3 regions of the Guyparkeria halopsychrophila genome follow, and region 2 is predicted to be linked to each of the others. Evidence: predicted binding sites of a transcription regulator. Region 2 holds the regulator's gene; each other region holds the start of a gene.
The links. Region 2 encodes FliA, which starts transcription of late flagellar genes. Its sites were predicted from a motif close to GCTAAAGTTNNNNNNNNNNCNGCCGATA; they were not measured.

Region 1 (7,935 bases), on a different contig from region 2:
CCGATTACCACCGCGGTCGGATCGACCCAGCAGTCTTCGGCCACGGTCGGGAGCTTTGACTGGAAATTGCGGATCATGCGGAAACCTCGGGTTCGATCGGGCGATGATTTGCTGGTAATGGCTTGCTGGTGTTCTGGCGCGCATTCTAGCGCAGGCAGAGCGGGAAACCCGAAGAGGGCATCGGCCGGGTCTGCTATCGTTTCTGCCGACGACTGACGACATCCGAAGAATTGCTACAGCCGCCACAGGTAATGCCGTGTCCGTGATCGCCGAGAAAACCCGCGCCTATCTCGCCCTGACCCGGCTGGATCGACCGGTGGGCATCTTTCTGCTGCTCTGGCCCACCTACTGGGCCCTGTGGGTCGCCGGGCAGGGCCGCCCGGACCTGTTCATTTTCCTGATCTTCACCCTGGGCGTGATCGCCATGCGCTCGGCCGGCTGCGCGATTAACGACTTTGCCGATCGCCACGTCGACGGCCACGTCACCCGTACCCAGGGGCGGCCGCTGGCGACCGGGCGGATCACCTCGCGCGAGGCGTTGGGCGTGTTCGCCGTCCTGGTGGGCATCTCCTTTCTGCTGGTCCTGCAGCTCAATGCCACCACCATCGCCCTGTCGGTGGTGGCGGTGATCCTCGCGGCGACCTATCCCTTCGGCAAGCGCTTTCATCACCTGCCGCAGGTGCATCTGGGGCTGGCCTTCGGCTGGGCGATCCCGATGGCCTTTGCCGCCCATCACGGCGAGGTCGCACCGGTCGCCTGGCTGCTCCTGCTGGCCAACATCGGCTGGACGCTGGCCTACGACACCTTGTATGCCATGGCCGACCGGCCGGATGACCTCAAGATCGGGGTCAAGTCCTCGGCGATCCTGTTCGGCCGATACGACCTAGTGGCCGTGGCCCTGGCCTACCTGTGGACGCTCGCCTGGCTGGTGGGGGTGGGCTGGATGGTCGACCTGGCGGCCGGCTACTTCGTGGGGCTGGGTATTGCTGCGGTGTCGGCCGTCTGGATTCTGCGCACCGCCCGGTCGCGCCAGCTGGATGACTGCGTGTTGGCCTTCCGGCGTAATAACGTCTTCGGCGCGATCGTCATGCTGGCGCTGATTGCGGGGTTCCTCTGAGGCGACTCGAGCAAGATCGGTACGGCCGGATTACACTCCGGTAGTTGGGTAACGAACCGCCCGTTGGCGCGTCGCAGGCTAGCCGGCGTTCCCATTCAGGCGAAACGGAGTGGCCCCATGATCAAGCGTACGATCCAATCTCTCATGGCCGCCATGGTGCTGGCCATCGCGATGCCCCTGTCGGCGCAGGCCGCCGAGCCCGTCGACGACACGGCGGCCCTGGCCGGGGTGGAGGAGGCCAAGGGCGTTTTCCAGATCGACTTCACCGAGGCGGAGAAAACCGCGTTTTATCTGGAGATCATTCGCGGCACGCACGCCAATTTCGTCCGCCAGGGACTGGACCCGGATATGGTGATCGTATTCATCGGCCCGACGGTGCAGTTTCTGAGCACCGCGGCGGGCGACGATGTCGCCGATCCGGCCACATTGATGCGGATCGAGTCCGAGGTCGCGCGCCTGGCGGAGCTCGGTGTGCGCCTGGAGGTCTGCGCGGTGGCCACCGAGGTGTTCGGTGTCGACAATGACACCTTGTTTGACGGGCTGACTCTTACCGGCGATGGCTTCGTCTCGATGATCGGCTGGCAGGCGCAGGGGTATCACCCCGTCACGATGTTCTGAGTCAACTGCGTACCCAAATGAAAAGGCCCCGCTTCCAAAAGAGGCGGGGCCTTGTCGTTTTCGCGAGTCGTGTTCAGCCACGCTGGGGAAGGTCTGCACGATTCGATGGCGTCTCTGGCTCGCGGGTTCGCTCGCAATCAAGGCGCCGGACCGAAGGCGGGCTCGTTGCCCGTCGAGGGACGGCAACGCCGAGTGCGGGCGAACCCGCGAGCCCCATCCGGGCGGGCTTCCAAAGGCCCATCTTCGGCGTCGCGAGGTTCGTCCGTGAACCATCGCCCTTCGGGCCGTCTTGCGCCGGCCGGATCGGCGTCGTGCCGATCCGGTTCAGCCCTTGTAAAGGGCGACGGCCCTGCGCCTTGCATCTGGGCCTTTGGAAAGCCCGCAGAGATGCTATCGAATCGTGCAGCCCTTCCCTAGAGCCGGAACTGCCCCACCATGTTCGAGAGTGACGAGGCCAACCGCGCAAGATCGGCACTCGCCGTGTTGATCTGCTCGATGGCATCCAGCGACTCGTTGGAGACCTGGTCGATGTTCACCGCGTTGCGGTTGATCTCTTCGGTCACGGCGGTCTGCTCCTCGACCGCGCTGGCCACCTGGGTGGACAGGTCGGTGATCTGACGCACCGACTGGGCGATCTCGTCGAGCAGGCCCTGGGTGTGGCCGGTCCGGTCGAGGGTATTGCCGGCGCTTTCGCTACCGCGATCCATCACGCCCACTGCCTCGCGTACGCCGGTCTGGAGCTTGTCGATCATCTGCTCGATTTCGCCGATCGAATCCTGGGTGCGGTTGGCCAGGCTGCGCACTTCCTCGGCGACCACGGCGAACCCGCGGCCCTGCTCGCCGGCCCGAGCCGCTTCGATCGCGGCGTTCAGCGCGAGCAGGTTGGTCTGATCGGCAATCCCGCCGATCACGTCGAGTACCGACCCGATCGAGTCGCTGTGCTTGTTGACGTCGCGGATCACCTCGCCGGCGCGCTGCATGTCGTCGGAGAGCGACTGCATGGCGCGCATGTTGTCGTCCATCGCCTCCATGCCGGCCCGTGCCCGATCGTCGGTCTCGTTGGCCGAGTCGTTGACGCTTTGTATGTTGCGGGCGATTTCCTCGACCGCGCTGCTCATCTGGGTGATGGCGGTGGCGACCTGCGAGGTCTCGTCGCGCTGCTTTTCCGCGCCACCCTTGGTCTGCTCGGAGACGGCCGACATCTCTTCGGTCGCCGCGGCCAGCTGCGATGAGCTATTGGAAATGTCGCCCATCATCTCGCGCAACCGCGTGACGGTGGCCCCCAGGCGGCGGATCAGCTGGCCGGTCTCGTCCTTGGCATCCGAGTGGGGCGTGATGGTCAGATCACCCGCGGCGATCCGGTCGGCGATCTCGACGGCCTCGTCGATGGGCCGAACGACCGAGCGCGTGATGAGCAGGCCGGCGAGAATGGCGATCACGATGGCGACAAGGCTGCCGAAGAGCAGGAGGCCCTTCATGCGCGAGTCGACCACCTCCAGGCTCGCCTGCCGCTCTTCAAGCAGGGCGCGCTCTTCTTCGATCATGGCGTGGTCGATCTCGCGCATGGCATCCATGTCGGCCTTGGCGCTCGTCAGCAATGCCTGGACCTGCTGGCGCACGTCGGCTGAGAGATTGCCTGCCTCGCGGCGCAGGTCGATGGCCGGCTGCATGTAATTGTCCATCCAGTGGTGGTAGGCGTTTTCCAGTTCCACCAGCCGTTCCAGTTGTTTCGGATTGTCGGCAGTCATTTCCTCGAGGCGGTCATTGCGTCGCAGGAAGGCCTCCTTGCCGTCGTGGTAGGGCTCGAGATAGCCTTCTTCCCCGGTGACCAGGTAGCCGCGCTGGCCGGTTTCGATGTTCACCAGTGCCAGTACCTGGCTTTCCAGCTCTTCCAGCACGGTGTAGGAGTGCTGGTTTATCGCCTGTGCTTCCCGCACCTCGCCGTACTGCATCCAGACCGATCCGGCAATGAGCACGATCAACAGGGTGAGTACGCCAAAGCCAAGGCCAAGTCGGGTGCCGATGGGCAGGTTTTGCATCAAAGGTCTCCTGGCTCGGGTGGGCTTGTGGGGCAAGCCCGCCCGACACGGGTGAGTGGGTGAGTGGGCTTATCGGCCGCCGGTGGGAAAGGTTTAGTGTTCGCGCAGGAATGGTCGGGCCGGGTGGCGGGTGGCCGTCGTGATCAATCGAGCGCAAACGGGTAGATTGCGAACGATCGTCCGGCCGTCCTGATGCGATGCAACGGCGCGTCGGGCGGTTTCACGGGTCTATCACCATGCGGTACAGTCGGACTTAGGCTGGAATGTGCCCCGGCCTGAGGAGTTGTCGATGTTGTACCTGCCGCAAACCGCCCGCGCCGAGCCGGGCAATCCGGGTGAGCTGGAGGCGATCTTCAAGGCCGAGCTCGCGGCCCTGCCCGCGGACGACCTGCCGTTGCAGCAGGGCATGGCCCACGGCAGCGTCGCCAAGGGCGATGACCTGTCGGTGATGGTGATCGGCAGCGCCTTCGATAGCGATCAGCTGCGCATCCATGCGGGGCTCTTTTATACCAGCGTGGTGGCCGGCTGCGCCTGCAACAACGATCCCACCCCGATGAATGACGAACCCGAGTATTGCGAGGTCGAATTCACCATCGATCGCCCGGGTGGGGCCGCGCGGGTGCGACTGCTGGAACCCGACGGATGAGCACCTCGTCCGCACGCCACGGCGAGGCCGGTGCGCATGCGCCGACTGGCGAACCGTCGCGTCGGGGCGCGTGGCCTGCCCATCGGGTCGGGTTGCTGCTGTTGGCCATCTGGGGGCTGATTCTCGCGGTCTTGACGTGGTCGAGCCTGCAGGCAATCGAACGCTACGAAGATCATGCCAACGAGCAGGTCGAGCAGCGCACGGGGCTGGTGGCGCTGATGCAGTCGACCCTGATCGACAGCGAACTCGATGCCATCGATCGTGACCTGCGGGTGATTCGAGAACGCCTCGTTCAGCGATTGGACGAGCCCGCCTCGCAGCAGGCCCGGACGATGGAATCCTCCCTCGATGCCAACGCGCTGGTGCGTGACCTGTGGTGGTTGGACAAGACCGGGGAGCGGCTGGCCACGCGCCGCCGCGCGGATGATCTGAGCATCGACCCGGCGCAGGAGTCCTTTTTCCGCGTACACCTCGAGTCGGCTGGTCGGCAGGCGGCGGGAAAAACCTTTCTTTCCCGGCCGATAGGCGCTGGCGGTACCCGCCTGATGGCGATGAGTCGGGCGCTCCGTGACGAATCGGGGGCCTTCCGCGGCGTGCTGGTGGCGTATGTGGACCTCGCTGCCCTGGCCGCGCTGCTCGATCGGGTGACGGCCCGCCAGCGTCTCATGTCGCTGGTGGCCCACCGGGAGGGACATTTGTTACACAACCTGGCCGAGGGTGGCCTGCCGTCGAGATCACTGGCCGAGTGGTTCCAGGCCAGCGACGGCACACCGCCGACCGTCGGGCGCTTTCACGGTCGCGCGGATGGCCATGACTATCAGTACGCGCTCGCCCAGCCCGAAGGGTGGCCCCTGAATGTGGTTGCCGCCGAGGATCTCGCGCTGCTCCAGACCCAGCTGGCCGCCAACGCCAACGATCACTACTGGCGCCTGCTGATCTGGGCCACGGTGTCGGGGTTGCTGCTGTTGCTGGTCGGCTGGTTGTTCGCGCGGCGTGCCTCGGCGCTGGAGCAGGCGGCGGAGAGCGAGCGCCGTCTGGCCGAAAGTCATCGCCGCAATGCCGCGATCATCGAGGCCATGCCCGATCTGCTGTTCACCATGAATGCCGAGGGCCGCATTCTCGATTTCGAGCCGGGTGAAGGCATCCCCTTGTTGGAAGAACCCGAGGTGTTTCTGGGGCAGACGGTCGGAGAGGTAATGCCTCCAGCCCTGGCCGAGCTGACCCAGTCGGTCATCGACCGCACCCTGGCGCAAGGCACGGTGCAAACCTATCAATATCAGCTCGATTTCGACGGCGTTCCCCATTATTACGAGGGCCGCTGCTCGCCACTGGCAGAAAGCAGCGTGTTGATCCTGATCATCGACATCACGGCACGCAAGCAGGCGGAGAACGCGCTTGAATGGACGGCCACCCACGACCCCCTGACCCAATTGCCCAACCGGCGCTTGTTCCGCGACCGGTTGGGGCTGGCAGCCAACGAGTTCCATCGTTACGGCGGCAACGGGTTCTGCCTGCTGTATCTCGATCTCAACGGCTTCAAGGCGATCAACGACACCCTCGGTCACGCCGCCGGGGATCAACTCTTGCGGCAAGTGGCCGAGCGGCTCGAGCAGCAGGTGCGAGACGCCGACAGCGTGGCGCGCCTGTCCGGTGACGAGTTCGTGGTGATGATCAGCCACGCCGGTCGGTCCGAGGCACGCGTGGTGGCCGGCAAACTGCGCGAGGAGATCGGGCGGCCATACGTGCTGGACGAGGGCGAGGCTCGGGTCAGTGTCTCGATCGGGATGGCCTGCTGCCCCGAGGACGGCCGCATGACGGAGGCCCTGATGTGCTCGGCAGATGCCGACATGTACCGCGACAAACAGGTCCGTTTGATCCAGGAACGTTGATGGCCCGCGATGCCGGACCGACTGACGCCGTCAGGCTTCGACATGACGGGCATTTTTTGAAGCGTCCCATCGCCGCGGCGATGCGTCCGCTGCCCCCAACGCGTTGAACGATCCGCCCGCGAAGGCCAGGCGTCCGCCTCGGATCGCTAAGGGGCCGTCGATTCGGCGACGGCAACCCGGTTGCGGCCATCGCGCTTGGCCTGGTACAGCGCCTGATCGGCGCGGTTGATCAGGCTGTCGAGGGACTCGCCGGCACGGCACTGCGCCACGCCCTGGCTGACGGTCAACGCCTCCTCGCTCTCGGGCAGGCGATTGCGCCGGGCAACCGCCTCGCGGATGCGTTCGGCGGTAAGACGTGCCGCTTCGGCATCCGTGTCCTGCAGCAATATCAGGAACTCGTCACCGCCCCAGCGACAGAGCGTATCGACCTCCCGGATCTGCGAGGACACGGTGTCCACCAGCTCACGCAGGACCCGGTCGCCCGTCTGGTGGCCGTGGCGGTCGTTGATCGTCTTGAGGTGGTCGAGGTCCAGGTTGATGATCGAGACCGGCTGGTCAAGGCGGCGTCCAAGCCGTTGCGCGTGTTCGAACAGCACCTCCATGGCCTCCCGGTTGCCCGCCCCGGTAAGACGGTCGGTGGTGGCCATGGTTTCCAGTCGCCGTTGATAGTTGCGCAGGGTCCAACCGCCGGTCAGCAGCACCAGGACGGTGACGCCCAGCGCCAGCAGGACGTTAGCGATCAGGGTGTTGAGCAATCGGGCATTGGCGGCCGATTCGCGTTGCTCCACCACCAGGAACCAGTCGAGTTCGGGAATCAGTCGGGTGTTGACGTAGACCGTGCCGCCTTCGGGGCGCTCGTAGGCGAATTCCGTACTGGGACTGGTGAGGATGCGGGTGGCGTGGCGGGCCAGTCCCGGCTGGGCCTGAATGCGCAGCGGGCCGTGGTAGCCGGAGCCGCGCAGGGTGATCTCGCCCTCGCGATCCATGAAATAGATCGAGCGGCCGTAGCGGCGCTGGTAGCTTTCGATCAGCCCGGCGACGGTCTCGACGGCCAGTCCGATGCCGGTGGCGCCGATGTAGTCGCCCGACTCGTCCTCGACCCGGTAGTTGACGAAGATCGACAGCCGGGTGGGCTTGGCGGTGTCGTGGTCGATATTGATTTCGAACGGCTCGTTCATCTGCCGGACGCGGAAATACCAGATGTCAGCCTTGTCCGCGCGCGACACCGTCTTCAGGACCCCGTCGGGGTGGTAGTAGCGCCGACTGGCCTCGCTGACGAAAAAGGCGGTGGTGGTGTCGTATTTCTGCTGGATCTCCGTGAGATAACGGATGATCGCCTCCTGATCCTCTTCCCCCTCGACCACCCAGTCGCGCACAAAGGTGTCGTGCGCCATCAGCGAGGAAATGAGGATCGAGCGCAGCAGGTCTCGCTCGATCTCGGAGAAGATGTTGTCGCTGGTCAGCGGGAGGGTCTCCTCCGCGATCTGCTTTTCCAGCGAATCCTCGGCGACGAAGTAGCCGATCACGCTGGTGGCGACGAATCCCAACGTCAGCAGAAGGGTCAGGGCCGTGGCGAATAGCAGCTTGTTGCGTTGCATCAGGGGGCTTTGTGCTCGAGGTAGCGTT
Region 2 (7,935 bases):
TTGCCTCGCGGAACTGGGTGTCGACCGGGATAACGTCGGTCCAGACATCGTCGTGGTAACGATCATGCAGGAGGCGCAGCGTGTCGTGCGAGGCACGCGTACGGCGGTCGAACATGGTCGGCAGGATCACGTATTCCAGCCGGTCACGCCGCGATCGCTGCACCATCGCCAGGGTACGCAGCATCCGCTCGAGCCCCTTGAGGGCCAGAAACTCGGTCTGGACCGGCACGATCAGGAATTCCGCCAGCGCCAGGGCGTTGACCATGGTCACACCCAGGATCGGTGGGCAGTCGATCAGGACGTAGTCGTAATCGTCACGGATCCGGTCGATCGAGCGCTTGAGCACCAGTCCCATGCCGTCACGCATGCCCAGCTGTCGATCCAGGGTTGCCAGGGCCGTCGAGGCGGGCATCAGGCTGATGCCGTCGAACGCCGTGGGATGCACCACGCGCGCCGGGTCGAGCCGCTGACCTTCGGCGGCCGACTTGAACAGCGAGTAGACGCTCGCCCCCGGTGCCTCGGGCTCCATGCCGAAGTAGACCGTCATCGAGCCGTGCGGGTCGAGATCGACCAGCAACACCCGCTTGCCCTCGCGGGCCAAGTGGCCGGCCAGGCTCACGCTCGTGGTGGTCTTGCCCACCCCGCCCTTCTGATTGGCAACTGCCCAGATTTTCATCGCAACGCCCCTCCGATGGCCGCGCCGATCTGCCCCAACGGCAGGATCGATTCGGCCAGGTTTGCCTTGGCCACGGCCGCCGGCATCCCGTAGATGACACTGGTGGCCTGATCCTGTGCCCAGACATGACCGCGCGCCGCGGTGATCTGACGGGCCCCTTCGGCGCCGTCGTCTCCCATACCGGTCAACACGACCGCCAGCAAATCGTCACCGGCAACACGGGCGGCCGAGGAGAACGCCAGGGTCACACTGGGTCGGTAATGTTCCTCGGCCACCGGATCACGCAGGTTGAGTTTGTAGGCGCCAGGCCGACCAGCCAACTCCCCGTGCCGGCCGCCCGGAATGACATAGGCCGTGCCCGGACGCAGCATCTCGCCGTCGGATGCCTCGACCACCCGAATCGGCATGGAGTCGTTCAGCCGCTGGGCGAACGGGCCGGTGAAGGCGCCAGGCATGTGCTGGGCAATCACGATCGGCACGGAGAAGTCCGCCGGCAGCTTGCCGAGGACCGCCGGCACCGCCGCAGGGCCCCCGGTCGAGGCACCGATCACCACCAGCCCCTGGCGACTGAGAAACCCACTCGGCGTGCCGCGGCCGCCACGGTGGCGCCAGTCGGCGGCAGCCGGGGTCGTTTCGTGGCGCACGCTGCCGGGAGAGGATGCCGATCCCCGCTGCGAGCGCAGGGCCAGCATCCGCACCCGTGAACATAACCGCCGCCCGGAGCGGGCCAGCGTATCCTCTGGGTCATCGCCGTTCTTGGGGAAGAAATCGACCGCGCCAGCATCGATCGCGTCCAGCGTGGCCTCGGCACCAGCCTTGGTCAGGGCCGAAAGCATCAGGATCGGGGTCGGGCAGCGTTCGGCAATTTGCCGCACCGCCGAGATGCCATCCATGATCGGCATCTCGACGTCCATGGTGATGATGTCGGGCTTGAGTTCGCAGGCCTTGAGCACGGCCTGGCGACCATTGGACGCCTCGCCCACGACCTCGAGCCGCGGGTCGCTGGAGAAGACCTCCCGCAAGGCGCGGCGAAAGAATACCGAGTCGTCGACGATCAGAAGGCGTATCGGCATCGGTCAGGCCACCGAGCGCAGGCGTTGACGCCCGCGTCCCGTGTTGCGTCGCACCATGCCGGGCAGGTCGAGGATCAGGGCGATGTGCCCGTCACCCGTGATGGTCGCACCGGCAAAACCGTCGACCACGCGCAGCAGCTCGCCCAGCGGCTTGATTACGACTTCTTCCTGACCGATCACCGAGTCGACCACCAGGGCCATCAGTTGCGCGCCGTGCTGGACCATGACCACCTGGTCGGTCTCGCAGCGCGTACCCGGTGTCTCGCCACGCAAGGCCAGCCACTCGGTCATGCGGAACAGCGGCACGGCGCGATCCCGAACGGTGATGGTCGATTGACCGTCGACCACGTTCACTTCCTTGTCGGCCATCTCGAAGATCTCGTTGACCACCGACAGCGGAATGGCGTACTTGCGACCGGAGACGATCACCATCAGCGTCGGCAGGATGGCCAGCGTCAGCGGCACCTTGATGTTGATCTGCGTGCCTTCGCCCTGCGCCGAATCGATACTGATGGTGCCCGAGAGCTTGGTGATCGCGGTCTTGACCACGTCCATGCCCACACCGCGGCCGGAGATATCCGAGATCTGCTCCTTGGTGGAAAACCCCGGATGCAGTATCAGCTCGAAGCATTCCTGGTCGGTGAGGCGCTCGGCGGTCTCGGCATCGACGATCCCTTTCTCAACGCCCTTGCGACGCAACACCTCGGCATCCATCCCCGCACCGTCGTCCTGGATGGACAGGCGAATGTGATCGCCTTCCTGCGCCGCTGACAGCAACACGGTGCCGGCGCGATCCTTACCATTGGCCTCGCGGTCGTCCGGCATCTCGATGCCGTGGTCGACGGCATTGCGCACCAGGTGAATCAGGGGATCGGCCAGCGCCTCGACCAGGTTCTTGTCGAGATCGGTGTCCTCGCCCTCGAGCTCCAGGTTGACCTCCTTGCCCAAGGTGCGCGCAGTATCCCGCACCACCCGTGGGAAGCGACCGAAGACCTTCTTGACCGGCTGCATGCGGGTCTTCATCACCGCCCCTTGCAGGTCGGAGGTCACCATGTCGAGCGTGGCGATTACCGAGGAAATCTCCTCGTTCTCGAAGGTCGTCTTGAGGGTGTTCATGCGGTTGCGCACCAACACCAACTCCCCCACCAGGTTCATGATGCTGTCGAGTCGCTCGGTATCCACACGCACGGTGGTTTCCACCGGCGCCTTGTGGGCTTCTGCCGCCTTGGGGTTGCCCGGCGTTGTATTGCCCTGGGAGTCACTCTGGGGCTTGGCATCGGGCTTGGCCGGCACAGTGGCGGGCTTGGCGGCCGATTGGGGCGGCGCCGGCTTCGAAGCGGGAGCGGCGGGTTCAGCCGGCTTTTCGTCCGCTTCAGGCGCAGTCACCGTCGGCCCCTTGCCCTTGCCGTAAAGCTCGTCGAGCACCGCCTCGAACTCCTCGTCGGTGATCTCGTCGGAATCCGCGGCGCCAGCCGCCTTCTCGGAGACGGCCGCATCCGCTTCTGCCGCCGGGGCCTGAAACTGGCCCTTACCGTGAAGCTCATCGAGCAGGCTCTCGAACTCATCGTCGCTGATCAGGTCCTCACCTGCGTCACTGCTAGCCGCCGGTGCCTCGGATTCGGCCGCGTCCAGGTCGGCCAGCATGCGGTCAAAGGCGTCGTCCTCATCGGCCACTGCCATCGGCTCGTCGGCCGGGGCGTCGTCACTCGGGGCCGGCTCGGCAGGTGTGGTGGGAGTCGGTGCCGCTACGTCCTGATGCCCCAGTGCTTCAATCTCTTTGAGAAATGCTTTCGAGACGGCCTCCGGATACTGACCGCCGCGCAGGGAGTCGAACATGCGATTGAGCAGGTCGATTACCTGCAGCATCACGTCCATGATCCGGCTGTTCATGGTGATTTCGTGATTGCGCAGCAGGTTGAAGATGTCCTCGGCGCGGTGACAGACTTCCACCAATGGATGGACCTCGAGGAAGCCGGCCCCGCCCTTGATCGTATGGAAGGCGCGGAACACCGAGTTGAGCCGGTCCGCGTCATCGGGCGATTGCTCCAGCTCGATCAGCTGTTGATCGAGCCCGTTGAGCAGTTCACCGGCCTCAATCAGGAAATCCTGCAACAGCTCGTTGTCGGCTTCGAATGCCATGCTTGCCTCTCATTCGCTCTGTGACGCCCCAGCGCGGAGCGCCACGTTCCTGCCCGGCCCGCTAGGCGGGGCATTTCCCTCGACCGACCGGGTCAGAAACCCAGGCTGGCGAGTAGATCGTCGACGTCGTCCTGGTTCTTGACCACGTTGTCGCCGGCGCTGGGCAGTTGCGGCCCGACGCCATCCTCGGCACGCTCGGCCGGGGCCGACTTGCCGTCTTCTGCCTTGGCGCCACGAACCGGGGCGGTAATCTGCAACAGCCCGACCAACTTTTCCTCAAGCTGCTCGAGCAGGTCGATCACCCGCATCAGGAGCTGACCGGACAGATCCTGGAACTCCTGGGCCATCATGATCTCGGTGAGCTGACCCTTGAGTCGCTCGCCACAGGTCGTGGCCGAGTCCAGGTAGCGGGACATCGACTCGACCACTCCCCCCAGGCGAGCGTTATCGGCTTCGCTGGCGGCGACTTTAGCCAGTTCGTCCTTGAGACGCTGCGAGCGATCGACGATCTGCTCGGCCGTAGGCGTGGCGTCCTCGGTGATCGACAAGGTGCGGGTCGCGGCCTGTTCGGTCAGGGTGATCACGTAGCGCAGGCGGTCCCGCGCGTCCGGCATCTCGTCCTCGGCCAGCACCCCGAGCCGTTCGTCCTCGGCAAAGCTCTTGAGGGTGTCGTGGACCTCGCGCGTCATCCGACCGACCTCGTCGAAGATGTTGCCCGAGTAGGCGGCGGTGAGCTCACCGATCAGCTGGGCCTCTGCCGGCGTGTCCTCGTTCTCGATCGCCTCGACCAAGGCGCGGGCGTCGGCCAATCGCTTCTCACGGCCGACCACCGGCTGAAATTCATGCTCTCGTGCTTGAGTCATTCCGCGCCCCTATGATTCGACGCGTTCGAAGATCTTGTCGATCTTGGCCTTGAGCGTGGCCCCGTTGAACGGCTTGACGATGTAGCCGTTCACGCCCTCCTGGGCGGCGAGCACGATCTGCTCGCGCTTGGCCTCGGCGGTCACCATGAGCACCGGCAGACTGACGAGCTCCGGGTCGGCACGGACCGCCCGCAACAGGTCGATGCCGGTCATTCCCGGCATGTTCCAGTCGGTCACGAGGAAATCGAAATTGCCCTGCTTGAGCAGTGGCAATGCCGTCTGGCCATCGTCGGCCTCCTCGAGGTTCGTGAAGCCAAGCTCCTTGAGGAGGTTCTTGATGATCCGACGCATCGTGGAGAAGTCGTCAACCACGAGGATCTTCATGTTTCGGTCCATTTTCGCCCCTGGGATCGTGTGTCAGTACCAGGCAGATTGCCTTGTTCGAACGTGGGTATGAGGTTCTATCGGCGCCAACCGGAAAAGATTGAGCCCTTTCCGCACCCGACCTGCTATTTCCAGGCGTTCATCGCGGTCTTGAGCCGCATGATCGCCTTGTTGTGAATCTGGCAGACGCGCGATTCACTCACGCCGAGCACCGCGCCGATCTCTTTCTGATTGAGTTCCTCGACATAGTACAGGGACATCACCAGTCTTTCCCGCTCGGGTAGTTCATCGATGCAACCGGCCAGGTCGCGCTGAAAATGCCCCTCGGCCAGTGCCTCGTCGGGTTGCTGGCTGTTGAGATCGGCGATGTCGAAGGTCTCGTTTTCCCCCTCGCCACCGTGATCCAGCGAGCCCACGTGCACCGAGGAGGAATCGCTGATGGCGGCGTGGTATTCGTCGAGGGTGATGCCCATGCGCTCACAGACCTCGGCATCTCGGGCCTCGCGACCGGTGTCGGACTCGATGGCGGCTACCGTCTGCGCGATTTCCCGCTGGCGACGGTAGACCGAGCGCGGTGCCCAGTCGTTGCGGCGCACCTCGTCGAGCATCGCGCCGCGAATGCGCAAGCCGGCGTAGGTCTCGAACGAAGCGCCCTTGTCGCCATCGAACAGGCGGGCGGCATCGAGCAGCCCGACCATGCCCGCCTGAATCAGATCCTCGGCCTGGACGTGGGAGGGCAGACGCCCGAGCAGGTGAAAGGCCACCCGCTTGACCAGATCAGCGTGCTTGGCCACCAGGGCCTCGGTCGATCCGGCCTGAACGTTCTGATACATGGCGCGTGCATTCATAACAGGTTCTCGGGGTCCAGCTCGGCGTTGTTCACCAGTCGCTCGACGAAAAACTGCAACTGCCCCTTCGGCCCGCGTGGCACCGGCCACTGGTTGACCTTGTCCGCCATCGCCGTGAATGCCTGGGTCGACTTGGCACCGCCGTAAAGCTGAACGACGGTCTTCTGACGCTGCACGGCCCGACGCAGGTAATCGTCGAACGGCACCGACCCCATGTGGGTGAGCGTCACGTCGAGGAATCGCTTGGCGGCCACCGAAAGCTTCTCGAACAGACGTCGCCCTTCGGCGGCATCACGCACCATGTTGGCCACCACGTGGAAGCGGGTCACGTCATGTTCGCGCGAGAGCACCTTGATGACTGCGTAGGCATCGGTGATCGAGGCCGGCTCGTCACAGACCACCACCACGACCTCGCTGGCGGCCTCGGCGAAGCGCACCACCGAGTCGGCGATGCCCGCGGCCGAGTCGACCACCAGGGTGTCGACCGGCCAGCGCAGGCCGGAGAAGGCCGAGATCAGCCCGGCGTTCTCGGCGGCCGTCAGGCCGGCCATGCTGGCCACCCCGCTGGCCGCCGGCAGGATGCCGATGCCCTCGGGGCCTTCGAGCATGATTTCGTCGAGGGTCGCCTTGCCGGCAAGCACATGGGACAAATTGCCCCGCGACTGTAGACCAAGCAGAACGTCGACGTTCCCGAGTCCCAGGTCGGCATCCATCAGCACCACCCGCTCGCCGCTGCGCGCGAGTGCCACGGACAGATTGACCGAGACATTGGTCTTGCCCACGCCACCCTTGCCGCTGGTCACGGCGATCACCCGCACCGGGCGATTGGCATTGGCGTGGCGCGCCCCGTCGGCCTGGTCGTGGCCGCTAATGGCGGGCTGGGTTGTCATCCGGCTTGATTGAGCATCCACAGCGGATCATCCCGGTCGGTGTGTTCGAGTTGTGACTGGCCCATTTCCAGGGCCTGCTTGATCAGATCGGCCGCCTTCGGGAACCAGAGGTCTTCCGGGACGCGCTGCCCAACACCCGCGCAAACCAGCGGCAGACGACGCGGCTCGCCGTCGACACCGGCCAGCGGGCGCACCAGGGCAGCCAAGCCGCCGCCGAGCAGGACGGTCTCATCGAGTTTGGTCAGCACCGTGCCGTGCAAAGGCAGCCCGGCGAAGCGTTTCTTGACGTCCTCGAGTGCCGGGTACTGGGCATTGGCCGAGAGCACCAGCAGCAGCTTGACCGCCTCGCCCGCGCCCATCAGGGCCTCGAGTTTCTGCATCATACGAAAGTCGCGCTGCGACATCCCGGAGGTGTCAATCAGCACCAGGTGCCGATCGGACACGGCCTCGAGCAATTGCGCCAGATGCGTTTCGTCACGCGCGATATGCAGCGGCACATTAAGGATACGCGCGTAGTTGCGCAACTGCTCCTGGGCGCCGATGCGAAAGCGATCGGTGCTGATCAGCGCCACCGAGTCGCGCCCACGGTGCAGCACCGCGCGGGCGGCCAGCTTGGCCAGCGTGGTGGTCTTGCCCACGCCGGTCGGGCCGACGAAGGCATAGACGCCACCGGCTTCGACCGGGTCCTCGGCACGATGCTCGAGCTGCTCGCCCAGCATCTTGAGTGCCTCGACGAAGGCGCGGTCGGGCTTGGCCTGGGCCGCGGCACGACCAAGATCACGTGCCAGCCCGGTCGGCAGCCCGATATCCTGCAGCCGCTGGACGGTCGAGACCTCGGCGGGGTGCGCCTGGCTGAAACGATGCCACTCCATTACCGACAGTTGCCGTTCGAACAGGTCTCGCAACTGCGCCACCTCCTCGGTCAGCGTCGACAGCTGGCCCTCGGCCGCACCCTGATCCTCGACCAGCCAGTCCCAGTGGGACGGGGTTCGTTTGCTCGAGCGGGCAACCGGCTCATCGGCAACCTCTGTCGCAACGGACTCGGCGGACGCGCCGGCCTGC
Region 3 (7,935 bases), on a different contig from region 2:
GCTGCTGGGGATCGCCTCCGGGTTGCTGCTGGTCGTGCTCGCCGACCGGTGGATGGATCGGCACAACACCCCTGGTGTCAGCGATTTGCAGGGAGCGGATGCGAAAAAGGCCCTGATGATCGTCGGGGTGATGACCATTCATTCCTTCGCCGAAGGGGTGGGGGTCGGCGTGTCTTTCGGCGGGGGCGAGGAGCTGGGCGTGTTCATCACGGCGGCGATTGCCGTGCACAACATACCGGAGGGGCTGGCCATTGCCCTGGTGCTGGTGCCGCGCGGTGTGCCCGTCTGGCAGGCGGCCGGCTGGGCGATCTTCTCCAGCCTGCCGCAACCGCTGATGGCCATCCCGGCCTACCTGTTCGTGAGCGCCTTCGAGCCTTTTCTGCCGATCGGGCTGGGACTGGCTGCCGGGGCGATGATCTGGATGGTGTTCGCGGAATTGCTGCCGGACGCCAACCAGCGCCTTTCGCCCGGCAACATTGGCCTGGTGGTCGTGTTGTCCTTCATGGCGATGCTCGCCTTCCAGCTGGTCATTGGGCGCTGAAACCGCGTGGCGGGGTAAGCATCACGATGTGCTGATGCTCGGATATGCATTCGGCGTGATGTTTTCCTTCCAAATCAGCCACTCGGGGTGACATCTTGTGATTGTATTTCCTTCGATTCGGGGTCATGCTTGTAAGGAAGGGTCTGCTCCGATTTGTGCAGACCTTTCGTATCCGAATCGGAGCAGAACGAGGGCAGGGATCATGGAACGCAGTAATACATTTGGCGCCGGCCGGTTGGCGCGTGCGCTGGCATTCTCGCTGGCGGCCGGCGGGTTGGCTCTACCGCTGGCGGTCCAGGCGGCCGACGTGCCGGCGGCCGTCGCGCAGGATCTCTACGAGGACGGCGGCGTCGAGCATTGGCTGCCCAAGGCCGAGAAGGGCGATATCTTTGCCCAGTACGTTCTGGGCCATATGTATTCCAACGGCAAGATGGTCGAGAAGGACTACGAGCAAGGCCTGCGCTGGTACCGCGCGGCGGCCGAAGCCGGTTTCGCCCCGAGTCAGCTGGCAGTCGGCACCATGTACTTCGAGGGTCAGGGTGTCGAACGTGATCGTGCCGAGGCGATCGACTGGTTCACGCGGGCCGCCGAGGAGGGTTATGCGCGCGCCCAGAGCAATCTGGCCGCCCTCTACCTGGGTGAAAAGGGTATCGAGCCGAGCTACGAGAAGGCCCTGCACTGGTATGGCGAAGCCGCCGCTCAGGGGCATACCGTGGCCCGCTACAACCTCGGCATGATGTACGCCCACGGTTTGGGTCTGAACAAGCCGGACTACGTCGCGGCCTATGGCCTGCTCAGCCCGCTGGTGGAAAGCGGTCACCGGGCGGCCGACGAGCTGATGAGATCGTTCCTCGGTGAGATGAACGAGAAGGATCTGCTTGCCGCGCGTGAGCTGGCAAAGGAGTTGCGGGCGCAGGACCGAATGCTGGTCGCCCTTGATCAACGGGCGACCGGCCGCTGAGAAACCCGTCAACGGACTGGATTGAACGGCGCCTTCGGGCGCCGTTTTCGTGGGGCGCCTAGAGCAGCGGCGAGGTCAGGCGGGCAAGGTTCTGGGCGAGCATGCGGCCGCGGCCACGTTCGTCCCACTGCTCGCGGGTCAGTAGCGGACAGACGCGTCGATAGGTTTCGATTTGGTCGGCCAGCCGGGCCGCGGTTTCGCTGGAGTAGAACAGCAGGCCGAATTCGGCATTGATCAATGAGGAGCGCACATCCAGGTTGGCGCTGCCGACCAGCGAGAGCCGGCCATCACAGAGCGTGATCTTGCTGTGCAGCAGCCGGGTCGGATGGCGCCGGATGATCACCCCGGCCTCCAGCAGTTCGTCGAAGTAGGATTCCTGCGCCAGTTGCACCAGCGGGTGGTCGAGCGATTCGGGCAGGATCAGTTCGCAATGTACGCCCCGATGAGCGGCGGCCTTGAGCGCGTCCAGCGTCGATTCATCGGGGACGAAATACGGCGTGACGATCTCGACACGTTCGGTGGCGGCATGCAGGAGGCCCAGCAACAGGCGCTGGAGCAGTGGCTCGGGGTATTCGGGACCACTGGGCAGGCCGACGCAGGACTCGTGCCCCGCGGTGATCGGTGCCGGGAAATATTGCTCCGTCTCCAGCAGCAGGCCAGTTTCCAGGTACCAGTCGCCGGCAAAGATAGCCTGCAACTCCAGCACCACCGGCCCCTCGATGCGCAACATCAGGTCCTCGTAGCACTGCCCGCGGCCGAATTCCGGGTGCACCAGATTCATCGAGCCGGCGTAACCGACCTGCCCGTCGATCACCACCAGCTTGCGGTGGTTACGCAGATCGAAACGTGCCGATTTGCGTGGCAGCTTGGAGCGTGGGAAGGCCCGACCGACCGCGATGCCTCGTCGCCCGAGTCGCCGCAGGCCGCGCATGTCTTCCTTGGAGCCGAAGTCGTCGACGATCAGCCGGACGGTCACGCCTCGTGCCGCCGCCCGTTCCATGGCATCGAATATCGGCCGGGTGGCTCGGTCGATTGCGGCAATGTAGAAGGTCAGATGCACATGGTCCCGGGCTGCGTCGATCTCGCGCACCAGTTCGGCGGCGAAGGCGTCCATCGAATCAATCAGGCCGATGCGGTTGCCGTCGAACAGCGGAAACTGGCGCCAGCGACGCACCATCTGGTCGACCGCGGCGAAGCGCGCCGGCAGGTTGCCGCTGCCCTGGGGTTCCGCTTGTGCCAGCCGGTCGGTGATCGGGCGCAGGGTTTGCGTCAAATGAGCGATCTTCTCGGCGCGATCACGGGAAATGCGCGGCCGGCCTACCAGCAGGTACATCACCAGCCCGACGATCGGCAGGAAGAACAGCAACAGCAGCCAGGCGGTGGCGGCGGCCGGTGGTCGGCGCAGCGGCACGATGAACAGCGCGGCCAGGCGGATCGTCCACTCGATCAGGACGTAGAGCTGGGCGATCGGCGAGTCGAGGGCGCTCATCAGCGCTTGCCGCCACCCGAGGCGCGCATCAGCACCCGGTCCATGGCCCGCGTGGTCAGCAGGCGCTTGAGCACGGCGAACAGGTAGGTCGGCACCGTCACCGGGTAGCGCGCCTTCGGCCGGCGCGATTCGATCGCGTGGATCACGCGGCGGACCACGGCCTCCGGCGGTAGGGTGAACGGCGCGGCGGGACCGGCTGTTTTCAGCCGTGCGAGCTGACGTTCGTAGGCCTCGTGGTGGACCGAGTGTTGCCAGTCGATATTGGCCTCGAAGGCCCGTTGCGCGTTGGCGCGAAAACCGGATGTGATCGGGCCGGGCTCGATCAGGGAGACGTCGATGCCGCTGCCGGTCAGTTCCAGGCGCAGGGTGTCGCTGATGCCCTCGAGCGCGAACTTCGAGGCGACGTACGCGCCGCGAAACGCCAGGGCGCTGACCCCCAGCACGGAGCTGTTCTGCACGATCCGACCGAACCCGGCCGCCCGCATCGACGGGATAACCAGGTTGGTCAATTCCACCGTGCCGAGCAGGTTGGTCTCGAGTTGCGCGCGCAGGGTGTCGCGTGTCAGATCCTCGACGGCGCCCGGCTGACCGTAGGCGCCGTTGTTGAACAGCGCCTCGATCGGCCCGCCGGCCGCCTCGACCGCCGCTGTCAGCCCCGCGTGGATTGAGGCCGAGTCATTCAGGTCCAGGGCAACGGCCGGGATATGGGCGTGCGGCCACTCGGCCACGTCGTCGGGATTGCGCAGGCTGGCGACCACGAGATGGCCTCGCTCGGCGAGCATTTCGGCGGCGCGTCGGCCGATACCGGACGAGCAGCCGGTGATCAGGACGCGACGGGGTGGGGTGGCGAGGTCGGACACGAGGGTGCTCCTTGGATTCAGGTCGGTCGGACGATTGCGCCTGAGTTCACAGCGCTTATACTCCGGGGTCAACTCCGAATCACATGAATACCAGAGACGAGGTGAGGTTGCATGGCATTCGAGAATCGGGCCACCGTTCAGACGGGGGTCTCCCAACTCGAGACCTACAAGGTCATTCGCAACACCTACATGATGTTGTCGCTGACGCTGTTGTTCTCGGCGCTGATGGCGACGGTGTCCCTGTTGGCCGGCGTGCCCGGCTGGACATCGCTGCTCACCCTGGGTGGCGCGTTGGCACTGATCTGGTTCGTGCTGCCGCGCACTGCAAACTCCGGCATGGGTCTGGCGGTGGTCTTCGCCATCACCGGCCTGTTGGGTTTCGGGTTGGGCCCGATGCTGAGCCACTACCTGGCCTTGCCCAACGGCGGGCAGATCGTCATGACCGCGCTGGGCGGCACCGGCGCGATCTTCCTTGGCCTGTCGGGCTATGCCTTGGTTTCGCGCCGTGACTTCTCCTTCATGGGGGGGTTCCTGGTCGTCGGCCTGGTGGTGGTAATCGCCGCCATGCTGGGCAACATCTTCCTCGAGATCCCGGCGCTATCCATGGCGATCTCGGCGGCGGTCGTGCTCCTGATGAGCGGGTTTATCCTCTACGACACCGGCCGGATGGTGAACGGTGGCGAGGACAACTACCTGCTTCTGACCGTCAGCCTGTACCTGAATATCTTCAACCTGTTCGTGCACCTGCTCAGTCTCCTGGGGATGAACCAGAACGACTGATGCGAGGGGCGCGGCTGCCCGACCTGCTCGTCAGGCCGGGTGGCGGGCGTCAGCACACCGGACCCCTTGCCTCGTGCAAGGGGTCTTCTTGTATGTGATCACCTGAATGTGGGCCCACTTGTTTGGGCCAAAAGGAGTGACGTGATGGACCTCTGGATGAAGATCGGTATGGCCGTGCTGCTGGGCGCGGTCCTGCTCTTCCTGCTGCCGCGGATCAAGCCGATGATGGCGGCCAGCCGCAAGGGCTCGCGCGAGGAATGGCTGGGAGTGGCATTGATCCTGCTTGCCGTGGCCGGGTTCGTGGCGTTCCTGATGAGCGCGGTCGGCAGCTGACGGGATGTTGGCGCTGGCCAACGCAGCGGGGGCGCGAAAAAGACGTGTGAGGCATCAAGTTTTTGTCGCGCGGGTCGATAACAATGCTTACCCACAATAATCGCGCGGGAATCAGCCCGTCCTGATATAGGAATGAGGGCAGGAGGAGCAGATGCTAGGTTGGTTGAATCGTTTTAGTTTGTCGCAGAAGAACCTGCTCGGGTTCGCGCTGATACTGGCGCTGATGGTCGCGATTGCCGTGCTCACCATGGTGAACATGAGCAAGGTGGCCCACGAAGTCGAGGAAGTGGTCGAGCGCGGTCAGCCCGCGGCCTTTGCCGCCGACACGATCCGCATCCAGGTCGAGCGGGGGGTCGGTGCGCTGGGTTTTTACCTGCAGAGCCAGCGTGACGAGGACCTGGCCCGTTTCCGCGATGCGCTGGAAAAGGTCGAGGCGGCGCGGACCGAGCTGGCACGCTACCGCGACAACGCCGGCGGCAAGCTCGACGAGCAGCTTGACCGATTCACCGCGACTGCCGAAAAGATCATCGCCATTTCCGGCGACGAGGCGGCCAACAACCCGGGCATGCAGTACGCCAACGTGCATGCCAACCCGTTGCAGCGCGAGATCTCGGGCCTGCTCGGCCAACTGCTCAACGCCGAGGAGAACGCCGATGCCAGTCGCTACTCCCGTCGCCGGCTGGTGATGGATCTGGCGCGTCTGCAAAGTGACTGGGGCAATGTGGTAGCCGGCCTGCGCGGCTTTATCTCCTTCCGCTCCCCGGCCCTGCGCGAGAACTTCAACCTCTACGCCAACCAGGCCCTCGAGCGCTCGCAGAAGATCGCCGACGAGTACGACTATCTGCTCACCTTCGAGCAGCTCGACGGCGTCGAGCAGCTCAACGAGAAATTGCCGCAGTTCATCGAGGCGGCCAACCGCGCCTTCGACATCCATGCCTCCGAGAAATGGCGCATGGATGCCTACCTGGTCCGGACCGAATTGACGCCGGTGTTCAAGGAGATCGAGGGAAGCGTCGAGTCGATCGTCGAGCGCGAGCGGGGCGAGATCGCCGAGCGCTCCAAGAGCCTGATGGCGGCGCTGGAGTCGACCAGCAACTGGCAGATCGGCTCGGTGGTCGCGGGGATGCTCGTGGTCGGCCTGCTGGCCTGGTTGTCGGTGCTGACCATTTCCCGGCCGTTGCAGCACATCGCCGGCCGCATGCGCGACATCGCCGAAGGGGATGGTGACCTGACCCAGCGGCTGCCGGCCGAGGGCAACGACGAGATCGCCCAGGTGGGTGCGGCCTTCAATACCTTCGCCGACACCGCGCAGAACCTGGTGCGCGAGGTGGCTCGCTCGTCGTCGGCCATGTCGGATGCCTCCGAAAGCCTCGAGCGTGCCTCGCGGCGCGGTCGGGAAGGGGCCAAGCGCGAAGAGGCGGCCATCGACTCCCTGATGACCGGCATGGGCCAGACCCTGGAGGCGGCCGAAGAGGTGGCCCGCGGTGCCGAGGAGGCCAGTTCGGCCGTCCAGCAGGCCAATCGCCAGCTGCATGACGGTCTGGGGCAGGTCAACGGCAGCGCGCGCAACGCCGAGGAACTCGACGAGGTGCTCACCCGCGCCGAGGGCATCGTCGCCAATCTCTCCGAGCAGTCGCAGTCGATCGGCAAGGTGCTGGATGTCATCGGCTCGATCGCCGAGCAGACCAACCTGCTGGCATTGAACGCGGCCATCGAGGCGGCGCGTGCCGGTGAGCAGGGTCGCGGCTTTGCGGTGGTTGCCGAGGAAGTGCGCTCGCTGGCCAACCGCACCCAGGATTCGACCCGCGAGATCACCGACATCATTGCCCGACTGCGCGAGGGGGCCGGCGAGGCGGTCGAGGCGATGACCAGCGGCCGCGAGGTGAGCAACAAGAGCCTCGAGGCGGTCACCCAGGCCGATCGCATGCTCAACGAGATCGCCTCGGCCTTCGAGCGACTCGAGGACATGAGCACGCGCATCGCGGCGGCGGCCGAAGAGCAGACCGCGGTGTCCGGCGAGATGAAGACCAGCATCGAGCACATGAGCGAGACGACCAGCGACAACGCCCAGGCCGCTCAGGAAACCGCCGATGCGGGCGAATCGGTGGCGCGCTATGCCCATGAACTCTCGCGGCAGGTGAGCAAGTTCAACACCGGCTGATGCCGATCACGCCTGATCGCCAACCATCGCCCGGGTCTTCCCGGGCGATGTCGTTTCTGGACGACTGTCCGGTCTGGATGATTGCTACGGCGAGGCCTTGGCCTAGAATGACATCAGGTTCATCGCGCCGCCCGGCGTAAGCACGGCCCTGGGGGCCAAGGAGATCGGAATGCGTACCACCGCCTACCTGCTCGCGTTTGCTCTGCTGCTGCCGTTCTGGGGGCTCGCGGTGCTGGCGTGGCTGGGCAGCCCCGGCTGGTCGGCCCATGCGCTCGATGCCCTGTCCGCCTACGCGGCGGTCATGCTCGGCTTTCTGGGCGCGATTCACTGGGGCGTGGTCCTGGCGACCACGCCGGCCGAGCGCGCCCTGCTGGTCGGCGACGCGCGTCATCGCTTGGCCTGGGGGGCGCTGCTGGTGCTGGCGGCCTGGGTGGCGGCGATGTTGCCCTGGGCGGTGTTGTCGCTCTCGTTGCTGTTCTTGCTGCTGGTGGTTTCCTGGCAGATCGATCGCCACTGGCTGGATAATCTGCCAGTGGGTTGGTCGTATCAGCGGCTGCGCCAGCTGTTCACATTGCTGGCCGCCCTGGCATTGCTGGCGGCCATCGCCTCGTGGCTGCGACCGTTGCTCCCCGCGGGGGGGGCATGAGCGAGCAACCGCCCATGCCGGAGGACGACAAGCCGGGCAAGGTCAGGCGCTTTGCCACCCTGCGCCGCTGGTTGATCGCCGGCATTCTGGTCTGGGCGCCGCTGGCGGTCACCTTCTGGGTGGTCAACGCCCTGATCTCCTTCATGGACAAGAGCATCGTGCTG

Region 1: a site for FliA is predicted at 3,845-3,872, ahead of ABGV18_RS03290 (methyl-accepting chemotaxis protein). Genes of this name have one in related genera too.
Region 3: a site for FliA is predicted at 5,017-5,044, ahead of ABGV18_RS00460 (methyl-accepting chemotaxis protein). Genes of this name have one in related genera too.

What each region holds. Positions count from the first base shown of each region.
Region 1 covers NZ_JBDODP010000004.1:117,830-125,764, forward strand. Annotated here, with positions in the region: gene ABGV18_RS03275 (gamma carbonic anhydrase family protein) at 1-77, opposite strand, end outside; gene ubiA (4-hydroxybenzoate octaprenyltransferase) at 257-1,117, shown strand; gene ABGV18_RS03285 (DsrE family protein) at 1,262-1,735, shown strand; gene ABGV18_RS03290 (methyl-accepting chemotaxis protein) at 2,149-3,774, opposite strand; gene ABGV18_RS03295 (hypothetical protein) at 4,064-4,420, shown strand; gene ABGV18_RS03300 (diguanylate cyclase) at 4,417-6,309, shown strand; gene ABGV18_RS03305 (diguanylate cyclase) at 6,456-7,907, opposite strand; gene ABGV18_RS03310 (bifunctional diguanylate cyclase/phosphodiesterase) at 7,907-7,935, opposite strand, start outside.
Region 2 covers NZ_JBDODP010000002.1:38,596-46,530, reverse strand. Annotated here, with positions in the region: gene ABGV18_RS01215 (ParA family protein) at 1-676, opposite strand, end outside; gene ABGV18_RS01210 (chemotaxis-specific protein-glutamate methyltransferase CheB) at 673-1,749, opposite strand; gene ABGV18_RS01205 (chemotaxis protein CheA) at 1,753-3,888, opposite strand; gene ABGV18_RS01200 (protein phosphatase CheZ) at 3,981-4,751, opposite strand; gene ABGV18_RS01195 (chemotaxis response regulator CheY) at 4,761-5,147, opposite strand; gene ABGV18_RS01190 (RNA polymerase sigma factor FliA) at 5,261-5,983, opposite strand; gene ABGV18_RS01185 (P-loop NTPase) at 5,980-6,873, opposite strand; gene flhF (flagellar biosynthesis protein FlhF) at 6,870-7,935, opposite strand, start outside.
Region 3 covers NZ_JBDODP010000001.1:97,077-105,011, reverse strand. Annotated here, with positions in the region: gene ABGV18_RS00490 (ZIP family metal transporter) at 1-541, shown strand, start outside; gene ABGV18_RS00485 (tetratricopeptide repeat protein) at 744-1,502, shown strand; gene cls (cardiolipin synthase) at 1,561-2,991, opposite strand; gene ABGV18_RS00475 (SDR family NAD(P)-dependent oxidoreductase) at 2,991-3,851, opposite strand; gene ABGV18_RS00470 (Bax inhibitor-1/YccA family protein) at 3,963-4,631, shown strand; gene ABGV18_RS00465 (hypothetical protein) at 4,776-4,964, shown strand; gene ABGV18_RS00460 (methyl-accepting chemotaxis protein) at 5,116-7,125, shown strand; gene ABGV18_RS00455 (DUF3429 domain-containing protein) at 7,295-7,771, shown strand; gene ABGV18_RS00450 (DUF502 domain-containing protein) at 7,768-7,935, shown strand, end outside.